Regions from separate parts of the Halomonas sp. YLB-10 genome, predicted to be linked through region 2. Evidence: predicted binding sites of a transcription regulator. Region 2 holds the regulator's gene; the other holds the start of a gene.

Region 1 (5,670 bases), on a different contig from region 2:
GGCTGGTGGCGGCAGAGGCCGCCTATCGCCACGGCGAGCCCTGGCGCCAGGAGTTGTTGACGGTACTGCGTGGCCACCGCCAGACGCTGGTCGAGCGTGTCGCTGGCTGGCCCGGCGTGGGCTTCAGCGCCCCCGAGTCGACCTATCTGGCCTGGCTCGATCTGCGCCAGTCGACCCTGGGGGCCGAAAAATCGCCTGCCTCGGCATTGCTCGAGCGAGCCGGGGTCGCGCTGTCGGATGGCGCCGACTTCGGCTGGCCGGGCTTTGCGCGGCTCAATTTCGGCACCACGGCCATCCAGCTTGACGAGGCGCTGGCGCGCCTGGACCAGGTGTTGGGCGGCTGAGTGGCGCTGGCGTAATATCCTCAACAACGAAAACGGGGCCCTCGAAGGGGCCCCGTTTTCATGCTCAGGCGATGAGCGGCAAGGCGCTCGACGTCTCGATCCACTCAGTAGAGCAGGGCGAACAGCTTGCGGCGGTAGCTCACCGTCAGCGGATGATCGGCGCCGAGTGCGTCGAACACCCGCAGCAGGGTCTTGCGCGCCAGGTCGTCACCGTAGGCACGGTCGCGCTTCATCACTGCCAGCAATCCTTCCAGGCCGGGTTCATAGTCACCGTCGGCCACCTGGCGCAGCGCCCTCAGATAGTTGGCCTCGCTGTCGTCACGCCCCTCCAGGGCGGCCAGGGTCTCGGCGTCGGGCGCTTCTTCGCCGAACTCGATGCTGGCACGAACGCCGCGGGCCTCGGGACCGTCGCGGTCTTCCGGAGGTAGCGCGTGAAGCAGGGCGCGCGCTTCATCATTGCGACCTTCCGCCACCAGCACTCGGGCCATCTGGATCTGGTAGGCCAAGTGGTCGGGGTACTGCTGTGTCAGCTGCTGCAGGATCTCCAGCGCGGTGGCGGTGTCGCCCGCCGCCAGGGCCTGCTCGGCCTGTTCTTCGGGGCTTGCCGGAGCATCTTCCGGGGCCGGGAAGTAGCGGCCCAGCCACTCGCGAATTTCCTTTTCCGGCAAGGCGCCCTGGAAGTGGTCCACCAGACCGCCCTGGCTGATCAACTTGACGTCGGGTACCGAGCGTACGCCGAGCTGGCCGGCGATGTCCTGGTTGTCGTCGATGTTGAGCTTGGCCAGCAGGAAGGTGCCGGCGTACTCGCGGGTCAGCTTTTCCAGCACCGGCATCAGGTTCTTGCAGGGCTCGCACCAAGGGGCCCAGCAGTCCAGCAGCACCGGGATGCGCATGGACAGCTCCAGCACCTGCTGAATGTTGCTGCGGTCGACGTCGAAGATCAGGTCGCTGTCGGCCGGCCCCTGGGACGCCGCGGCGGCACCCTGGGCGGGTTCGCTGCTCGGATCGCTGCTCAGAGGTTCGCCTGTACGAGGGTCGACGATGGGCATGGGACACAACCTTGTCAAAAGTGAATTGCCCTAAAGATGCGGGCGACGGCCACCGACTTCAAGGCGCCTGCCGATACGCCGGAGCATGCCTGGAATCGATGACTGGCCAGCGGTGTGCCCAAGACGCGGTAAAGGGCTGCGGCGACGGTCGATTCTTGACCGACTCGGGTTGATCGAGGTCAGCTCTTCGACGAAAGAAGGAGGGGTGGATGGCTAATCCGGGGACACGGAAGCGCCAAAAAATATCGAATTGGCACAGAAAAATTAAGATTTAATCAGGGGGCGGGCTTCGTAGTACAGCGATGCCGCAACGGCGTCTGGTGGCGAAGCGCTGGCCTCGGCCAGCACCGGATAGCCAACAAAAAAACGAGGCAGTCCCGAAGGACTGCCTCGTTTTCGTATTTGGTAGCGGGGACCGGATTTGAACCGATGACCTTCGGGTTATGAGCCCGACGAGCTACCAGACTGCTCCACCCCGCATCAACGAGGACGTAGTATACGGATAATTCTGGCTGCGTCAACCCTGTGCGATTTCGGGTGTGATGGGTCGTGCCGTTCGGGCGCTGTGGTCCATACTGGAGGGGCTGTCATGCAAATGTCAGTGCTAGACGCTAGCCTGGTGGATAGTCGTTGTGGACGTTGATTCGACGCAGTACCACGACGAAGGCCTGCCGAGGTAGGCAGGTGGGGCTGGGCGTCGCAGTGGCAGGAGGCCACCCGCGATCGCTCTGGGCCCGAGGTTCCTGGTTGCGCGAATGCGCAGCACCAGAGCATCCACTGCTATACATGCTTGCAACAACAAGTGCCGTCGCCAAGCGGCGGCGTGAAGGACAATCAGGGAGGTCGTCTATGACTCAGCAAAAGCCCGTCGCGTGGGTCACCGGTGGTACTGGTGGTATCGGAAGCTCAATCTGTCGCGAACTGGCGGATGCCGGCTATCAGGTAGTGGCCGGTTACAACAATCCTGACAAGGCCAAGACCTGGCTGGAGACCCAGAAGTCGGATGGCTATGACAATATCGACATCGCCGGCATCGATCTGACCGATTTCGAGGCCTGCCAGAATGGCGTCAAGGCGATCGAGGACCAGCATGGGCCGATCGCAGTGCTGGTCAACTGTGCCGGTATCACCAAGGATGGCACCTTGAAGAAGATGTCGGCGGACCAGTGGAACGTGGTCATCGACACCAACCTCAACAGCGTCTTCAATACCTGCCGCAGCGTGATCGAGAGCATGCTGGAGCAGGGCTACGGACGGATCATCAACATTTCGTCCATCAACGGCCGCAAGGGGCAGTTCGGCCAGGTGAACTATTCCGCCGCCAAGGCCGGCATGCACGGTCTGACCATGGCGCTGGCGCAGGAAACTGCGACCAAGGGCATCACCGTCAACACCATCTCGCCTGGCTATATCGCCACCGACATGATCATGAAGATTCCGGAGAAGGTGCGCGAGGCCATTCGCGAGACCATCCCGATGAAGCGGTACGGCACGCCGGAAGAGATCGGCCGCCTGGTCAATTTCCTGGCCAGCAAGGACAACGGTTTTATCACCGGTGCCAATATCGACATCAATGGCGGTCAGTTCATGGGCTGACAGACGTCGCGCCGGGCTCACGAGGCTCGGCGATGTACATTTCGCCAGAAACCACGATGCGAGGCCAAAAGGCCTCGCATCGTGGTTTTCAGGGGTTGAAAGAGGGGGGGGGGGAGGCACGGCAAGCCGTGCATCGCTCAGGGTGGTGGCAGTTGACTCAGCCCATCCAGCAGGGCGTCGAGCTCCTGTACCTCGCGCTCCCACTGCTGGCGCGACACTGGACCGGTGGCCAGCAGCCCGCACAGTACCGAGATCAGCTCGTCTTCCCGGCTCGGCGCCTGGCCAAGGCTATCGTTGAGGCGGTCGACCTGGATCGCCAGGCGCAGTGGCTCGTCCTGGTGGCCGATCGGATGGCCCGCCAGGAGCGCCAGGTGCACCCGCAGTCGTGCCAGACGCTCGGCGACTTCCTCCGCTGGAGCAGGATCGCGTCGTGCGGCGTTGCGCTGTGCGTGGGCCTGTTTCAGCGCCGGCGGCAACGATAACGCGGCAGGAATCTCCACATCACTGCAGAGGCGACCGGCGAGGCAGTCATCGTCGGCCTCAAGGTGCTCGAGAATCAGGGGTTTGACCTCGCGCCAACGACCGACGACTTCTGCCACGGAGAGCCGTTCCAGGCGCTCGCGCCGAGCCCGTACGATGCCGGTCCAGCGCTTGCGCATGCCTTCGGTGCGCCGGCCCGAGGGCAGCGGTTCCAGCGCGCTGGCCTCATCCACCGCCTTGTCCAGCCAGTCGGCCTCGCTGCTTGCCGCGGGTTGCCAGGCATCGATGCGGTCGATCAGGGCCTGCATCTGTTCCAGCCGCTCGCGAGCACGCTGGGCACGATCATCGCGCTCGGCGTCACGCTGGGCGAAGATCTGGTCGCATAGTTGGCGGAATTCTCGCCACAGGGTCTGCTCCTCGCCCTTGGGCGCGCGCCCCAGTTCGCGCCAGCGCTGTTGCAGTGCCTTGGCCTGGTCGGCTCGCTGGCGTGCCGGCAGTCGTGCATCGACCAGCGCTCGGGCCTGGTCGATCACCTCACGCTTGGCGTCGGCGATCTCGTTGGCGCGGCGATCGATCAGCGCCTGCAACTGGTGCCGGATGCGGCCGAAGCGTCGTCCGATGGCCTCAGCGTGATCGCGCGGGACAGGGGCGGTGCGGCGCCACTGTTCCCTGGCCTGGTCGCGGATCTCGCGCAGCGCGTCGGGGTCGGCCTGGGCGGCGGGCTGCTCCAGAAGGGCCTCGATCTGCTCGCACAGCGCTTCGCGTTCTGCCAGGTTGGCCTCGCGCAGGCGCTGTTGTTGTTCACGCCAGGCCTTGAGCGACTCGCGAATACGTTCGGAGGTTGCCCGAAAGCGCTCGGACTGCTCGCGGTTGGCCGCGGCGTCGCCCAGTGCCTTCCACTCCTTGACCAGCTGGCGATGGCGGCGGTCACGGTCACGGTCGGTGAGGGTGGCGTCCTGCTCCAGGGCCTCGATGGCCTGGCACAGTTGCTCGCGCTTGGGACCGGCGACGAAGCCGCGCCAGTCACGCAGTTCGGCGAGTCGTGCGCCGAGGCGCTTGAGTCGAGACTGCTGGGCACCGGCCGAGGACGGCAGCTGATCGGCGAGGTGGCGAAGCCGCTGGTGCAGGCGGCTTGCTCCCTTGAAGGTACCCTCGTCGAGCAGCGCCTCGAGACGATCCAGTTCCTCATCGAAGCGTGTGAGCTGGGACTCCGACGGTTCGTCTCCGGAAAGATCCTTCTCCAGGCGAAGATGGTGTCGGGCACGTTCGAGCCTCGGGTCTGGCGGCAGACCTTCGGGCCACTTGCAGTCGCTCACCAGCTGCTTGAGCGCAGCCTCGTCGCCGGCCCTGATGGCTTCCTCCAGCGGCAGGGCGCGCTCGACCAGGCGCTGGTGGGCCTGGTTGATGGCGTCGTAGTTCTTCAAGGCCTTGTCGTAGCGCTGGCGCAGGCCGTCGTCGGCCAGGTGGATCTCGGACAGTGCCTGCCAGCGGTTGGCCATCAACTGCTTCTGAGCGCGCAGGCTGGCCAGGTCCTGTTCACCGACATATTCGCCCTGGTAGAGCGCGGCCAGGCTTTCTTCCAGCGCCATGACCAGTGCCTCTCGGTCCTGGTCGGCCTGCTCGCGGCGCTGTCGGTCGGCACGCAGGGCGTGTTCCTGGGCCTCGTGATCGTGAATCACCTTGCGACAGCGCAGGCTGGCCTCCTGGTAGCGCTGCTCCTGCCCGGCGTCGGGCAGATCCGCCAGTCGAGACCACTCGCGCTCCAGATGGCGGAAGCGCCCAGCGTAGAGGGGCTCCCAGGTGGCGCGGGCGTGCTGCTCGAGACTGGCCAGCAGTTGCTCGCGTCGTTCCCGAGCCTGTTCCACGGCGTCGGCGTCGGCGCGCAGTCGACCCAGGCGTTCCTTGGCGTCGCGCACCACGTGGCGATCCCGGCGGGCCGCCTGGGCCAGCTGCTTGAGACCTTCCTCGGAGGTGACCCGCTCGGCGGCGGCGTGACGTACGGCGGCGATGCCGTTGTCGCAGGCCTGGCGAATCAGGGCGGCCTCGTCATCGAGCCTGGCCAGGGCGGCGAGTCGCAGCTGCTGGTTATCGCCCTGGAGGGCGATCTCCTCGAGCATCGCCGCGTCGTCCAGGGACTCGACGATCTGCTGGCGGCGGCCAAGTTCGATGCCGCCCTGGCGACCGATCAGCAGCGCGATGAG
Region 2 (5,670 bases):
AACCGGCGATACGACACCGGCCAGCCACACGTCGTGGCGGTCGTCCCCGATAGAATTGCCCTGCCTCGGTGGCACCTTCAACGACGGCTGTATCGCGTACAACCCGCGCCGTTGACGAACCTAGCCTAGCAACGGCGGTGCCGCCCGCGCCAGTTCGACTTTCCGACGAACGCATTTTCCCGTCAACGCAAAGCCCTGCAGACGCCCTTCGTCATCCTCGGCCAGGGCGCTGATATCCTCGCCGTCGGCCTCGATTCGCCAATGCACCTTGTCGGTCATCGGCGGCAGCGCCACCACCGGCAGCAGCGGCGTCTTGACCAGCACCGGCCAGGGGCCGTAGCGCACCTGGGTGGGACGACCGCACAGGGTCGCGGCCAGCGCCTTGGCCGAAGCCTGCAGCGGCTGCACGTACATGGCATTGACGCCATCCACCGAGGCCACATCACCCAGCGCATGAACACGAGGATCGGAGCTTTTAAGGTAGCGATCGACGACAATAGCATCACCATCTGTCGCGATACCGGCCTCTCGCGCCAGCCGAGAGCGCGGCTTCAGACCGGTGGCCACCAGCACCATATCCGCCTCCAGCTCATGGCCGTCGTCGAGGTGCACACCGATGTCACCACCGGCACCTTCGAGCCTGCTTACCAGACGGCCATGGATGACGTCGATGCCGGCCTCGATGAAGGCCTGGCTCAGGGTCTGACCCAGCCGCCGGGGCAGCAACCTGGGCAACAACGAGGGTTCAGGGCCGACCAGGCAGACGCGATGACCACCGGCGTGCAGATCGTTGGCAAATTCACAGCCGACCAGTCCGAGGCCGACGATGGCCACCCGAGCCGGGCGCCCCAGCGCCTCGAGGCCTGCCGAAAAACGCCGATAGTCGTCGAGATCATTGATCGAGAACACCCGTCCGGCCAGGGCATCGGGAATCTCGAAGGGCGCCACGGGGCTGGCACCGGTGGCAATCACCAGATCCGACCAGGGCAGGCGTTCCTGGCCCAGGCTCAGGGTGCGCGACGCCAGATCGATGGCATCGACCCTGGTGTGGGGACGTACCACCGCGCCCAGTTGATCGGCCAGTTCCAGCGCCGAGCGCGCGGCCAGCCGGTCCGCCGCCAGGCCCTTGGCGAAGCCGGTGGACAGCAGCGGTTTGGAATAGTCATCGCCTGAGTCGGCGCTGATCAGGGTGATCGGTCGGTGGGCGTCCAGCGCCCGCACCTGGCGTGCCAGGCCTATGCCCGCCATGCCGGTACCGATGATGGTCAAGGGTCCTTGCATCGCTTCCTTCGACTCTGCCGACGACCGCCGGGCGGTCGCTGTTGAAGCTGGGCCGGCCCGCACGGGGCCACACCAGCGGGTGAGTGCTGGGCCACATGGTACACTATGCGCCGACCGACCGGAGCACCGCCGTCCGGTGACGACAGCCCTGCCGAGGCCGCATGACACAGCTTCCTTCCACATTCCGCTCCTTGGAGGAGCGCTCGGGGTCCGAACCGGGTAATCCCGCGCCAGCCACAGCCTCTTCGCCGAATGCCGACGCGGCCGATATCGTCGACCCCGGCTGGGTGTCGCTGGCCTCCGGTGGCATCGCGGTGCCCGCTGACTGGCACGCCTGGCTGGCCTCGCGGGACTCCCTGACAGAACGCCTGATCGAGGCGGCAGGCGCCGGGCACTTTCGCGTACGCCTGCTGGCGGAGGCCAAGGGCCTGCCGTGGCCTGACGAGGCCCACGTGCTGGGTCTGGCCAGCGACGAGCAGGCCTGGCTGCGCGAGGTCGCCCTGTGCGTGGACGAGGAGCCCTGGGTGGTGGCGCGCAGCGTGGCACCGATCGTCGAGCGTCACGACGCTCCCTTCGAAGGCCTCGGCGAGACCTCTCTCGGCAGCTGGCTGTTTCGCCAGCCCGATCTCGAGCGCAGCGCCATTCAGATCGGCCGTAACACCAGGCCGATCCACGGCTATACCGGACTGTGGCAACGCCGCTCGGTATTTCGTCACAGCGGCTGGGTGCTGCTGGTGCAGGAGAGCTTTATGCCGACCATGGGCCGAGCGTTGTCGCTGTCGGCCTCTGCCACCGGCTGACTAGCTGTCGCTCACCGGCTGTCACCCCGCCATCGCCCTTCCGTCGCCAACTTCGGAGCGAGCCGCCTGGCTGGTCATGGCCGTCGGCTCGCGCTAGGCTGCGCCAAGGCTTCTCGGCGATGTTTCTCCGAGGAGCGACTGTTGCCCGGCTTACGCCTCATTTTCGCCTGACCTGCGCCAGAGCATGAGAGAAACCGATGGATCGTTCGCTGCTGCGTCCCCCTGGATACCTGAACCGAATTCCCGACTTTCTGGCGCTGATGCGTCTGGACCGCCCCATCGGTACCTGGCTGTTGATGTGGCCGACCCTGTGGGCGCTGTGGGTGGCCTCCGAGGGCATTCCGGCCCGTGACACCCTGCTGATCTTCGTCGCCGGCGTCTACCTGATGCGGGCGGCGGGCTGCGTGGTCAACGACTACGCCGATCGCCACTTCGATGGCCACGTCAAACGCACCAAGAACCGACCGCTGGCCACCGGCCGCATCAGTGAGCGGGAGGCCAAGGTGCTGTTCGTGTGCCTGCTGGGATCGGCCTTCGCGCTGGTCTGGCTGACCAACGGCTTTACCGTGTGGCTGTCGTTGATCGGAGCGGTGCTGGCCGCCAGCTATCCCTTCATGAAACGCTACACCCACTTCCCCCAGGTGGTGCTGGGCGCAGCCTTCTCCTGGGCCATTCCGATGGCCTTCGGCGCGGTGCTCGGCGAAGTCCCGATGGTCGCCTGGCTGCTGTTTACCGCCAACGTGCTGTGGACCGTGGCCTACGACACCGAATACGCCATGGTCGACCGCGACGACGACCTCAAGATCGGCATCAAGTCCACCGCGGTACTGTTCGGCCGCTGGGACACCCGCATCATTGCGCTATTGCAGCTGGCTACCCTGGGGCTGCTGGCCTGGGCCGGCAGCCTGCTGGCGCTGGGCGGCTTCTTCTGGCTCGGCTGGCTGGCCATGGGCGCGACCTTTGTCCACCAGCAGCGGCTGATCAAGAGCCGTGACCGCGACCGTTGCTTCCAGGCCTTTCTCAACAACCACTGGTCGGGCCTATTGCTGTTCGCCGGACTCGGACTGAGCCTCTATCCCTCCCTCGGGTGAGGGAAATGCCCGTCTCGGTCGCTCGACAATGGATACAATGTCATCTAATTGTCACATTGACGTGGTGTCATTTGTCACCGTCGAGTGTAAGACCCTGACCAAGAGGCTCCCGGGATGACCGCCAAGACCGTACTGATCGTCGATGACGAAGCCCCGATCCGCGAAATGATCGCGGTGGCGCTGGAAATGGCCGACTACCGGGTGCTCGAGGCGGACAATGCTCAGGCCGCCCACGCCATCATCGTCGATGACCAGCCAGACCTGCTGCTGCTGGACTGGATGATGCCGGGCACCAGCGGCATCGAACTGGCCCGCCGGCTCAAGCGCGAGGAAACCACCGCAGAGCTGCCGATCATCCTGCTCACCGCCAAGGGTGAGGAGGACAACAAGATCCAGGGCCTCGAAGCCGGCGCCGACGACTACATCACCAAGCCATTCTCGCCGCGAGAACTGGTGGCCAGACTCAAGGCAGTTCTGCGACGCGCCACTCCGCGGGGCGTCGAGGACCCGGTGGAGGTGGAAGGCCTCAAGCTCGACCCGGTCAGCCATCGCGTCAGCGTCGACGGCAAGTCACTGGACATGGGCCCCACCGAATATCGCCTGCTGCAGTTCTTCATGACCCACCAGGAGCGCGCCTACACCCGTGGCCAGTTGCTCGATCAGGTCTGGGGTGGCAACGTCTACGTGGAAGAACGTACCGTCGACGTGCATATCCGCCGCCTGCGCAAGGCCCTGGGGGAACCCCATCAGCAACTGATCCAGACCGTACGCGGTACCGGTTATCGCTTTTCGGCCAAGGTCTGAGCGAGCCATCGACGCAACGCAGCACCAGGAGGGATGAGGTGAACGGAGCCGAGAACTGACGTGGGTCGTCTGTGGAGACGAGAAGTCTGGCGCCTGGCCGTGCTGGTGGGTCTCGGCGCCTTGCTGGGCTGGCCCTTCTCGCTGTCCAGCGTAGGCATCGGCCTTGGCCTGGCGCTTGGGCTCAGCTATCACCTGCGCAACCTGCACGCGATGCACGACTGGCTGACCCACCGCCCCCAGCAGGAACCTCCCACCGCCAGTGGCCTGTGGGGCGAGCTGTTCGATCGCCTCTATCGCTATCAAAAGGGCCAGCGGATCACTCAGCGCCGCCTGCGCTCGACCCTGCAGCGTATCCAGGAGTCGTCCGAGGCGATGCGCGACAGCGTGGTGATGCTCGATCGCCACGGCGACCTGGAGTGGTGGAACAGCTCCGCCGAGCGCATGCTCGGCCTGAAGCCGGCACTGGACCGCGGCCAGCACATCACCAACCTGCTGCGCGACCCGCGCTTCGTCGGCTACTTCAATGCCCGTGACTACCGCGAACCGCTGAGCCTGCCCTCCCCCATCGACGAGAACATGATCCTGCAGTTCCAGATCACCCTGTACGGTGACGATGAACGCCTGGTCATGGCCCGCGATATCACCCGTCTGCATCGCCTGGAACAGATGCGCCGCGACTTCGTCGCCAACGTCTCCCACGAGCTGCGCACGCCGTTGACCGTGCTCACCGGCTACCTGGAGACCTACAGCGACATGGCCGGCATGCTGCCGGAGCGCCTGGGCAAGGGGGTCGCCCAGATGCAGAGCCAGACGCGCCGCATGCAGAATCTGGTCAACGACCTGCTGCTGCTGTCACGACTCGAGAACGACCAGGGCGGCAGCGACCACGTTCGCCTCGACCCCACCACCCTGCTGCAGGCGGTCAAGCGCGACGCCGAGGCATTGTCAGGCGGCCGCCAGCAGATCGAGGTGGTCGTCGAAGAATCGCGCAGTCTCACCGGCAGCGAGAAGGAGATGCACAGCGCAGTCTCCAACCTGGCCTTCAATGCGGTGCGCTACGCCGGTGACGGCGCCCATATCACGCTACGCTGGCGTGCCTACGGCGAAGGCGCCTGCCTCGAGGTGGAAGACGACGGCGAAGGCATCGATCCGAGGCACCTGCCACGCCTTACCGAACGTTTCTACCGGGTCGACAAGGGCCGCAGCACCGCCACCGGTGGTACCGGCCTGGGACTGGCCATCGTCAAGCATGTGCTGCTGCGCCACGAGGCACGCCTGGATATCGACTCCCGGCTCGGCGAGGGCGCAACCTTCCGCTGCATCTTTCCCTCGAGCCGGCTGGCAGCGGCCGACCCTGTGGCGCTCGGCCGCGCCGGCGCTGTGCACTAGGGCTTGTCTGAAAAGTGCCTGCGCTCGGTAATACGGCGTTAAAAATCGGCTGGTGCGCCAGCCCGGTCAAAATGCTCAATTACACCCCGTAAACTGCGCTTTCTCACCGATTTTTGCCTTGTCTAACCTTCGCTCGTCGACTTTTCGGACAGCGCCTAGGCCCCGCCAGAACGAACCGAGCGTGCTCCCATCAGCTCCTGGGCCCCAGCAGGATGACCGCGGCACCCATCAGACACAGCACTCCCCCGATCAGGTCCCAGCGATCCGGCAGGCGCTGCTCGACCCACCACAGCCAGCCCAGCGAC

The links. Region 2 encodes PhoB, which activates phosphate uptake and scavenging genes when phosphate is short. Its sites were predicted from a motif close to TGTCATANNNNTGTCANA; they were not measured.
Region 1: phbB (acetoacetyl-CoA reductase) is a predicted target of PhoB. The motif match lies at 1,979-1,996, and genes of this name have one in related genera.

Annotation. Positions count from the first base shown of each region.
Region 1 is NZ_RRCU01000008.1:134,815-140,484, reverse strand. It holds gene EBB56_RS17690 (MalY/PatB family protein) at 1-344, shown strand, start outside; gene EBB56_RS17685 (co-chaperone YbbN) at 449-1,393, opposite strand; tRNA gene EBB56_RS17680 (tRNA-Met) at 1,797-1,873, opposite strand; gene phbB (acetoacetyl-CoA reductase) at 2,243-2,989, shown strand; gene EBB56_RS17670 (DUF349 domain-containing protein) at 3,127-5,670, opposite strand, start outside.
Region 2 is NZ_RRCU01000005.1:180,617-186,286, reverse strand. It holds gene EBB56_RS12900 (FAD-dependent oxidoreductase) at 121-1,281, opposite strand; gene EBB56_RS12895 (chorismate lyase) at 1,443-2,081, shown strand; gene ubiA (4-hydroxybenzoate octaprenyltransferase) at 2,279-3,172, shown strand; gene phoB (phosphate regulon transcriptional regulator PhoB) at 3,287-3,976, shown strand; gene phoR (phosphate regulon sensor histidine kinase PhoR) at 4,037-5,365, shown strand; gene EBB56_RS12875 (YnfA family protein) at 5,556-5,670, opposite strand, start outside.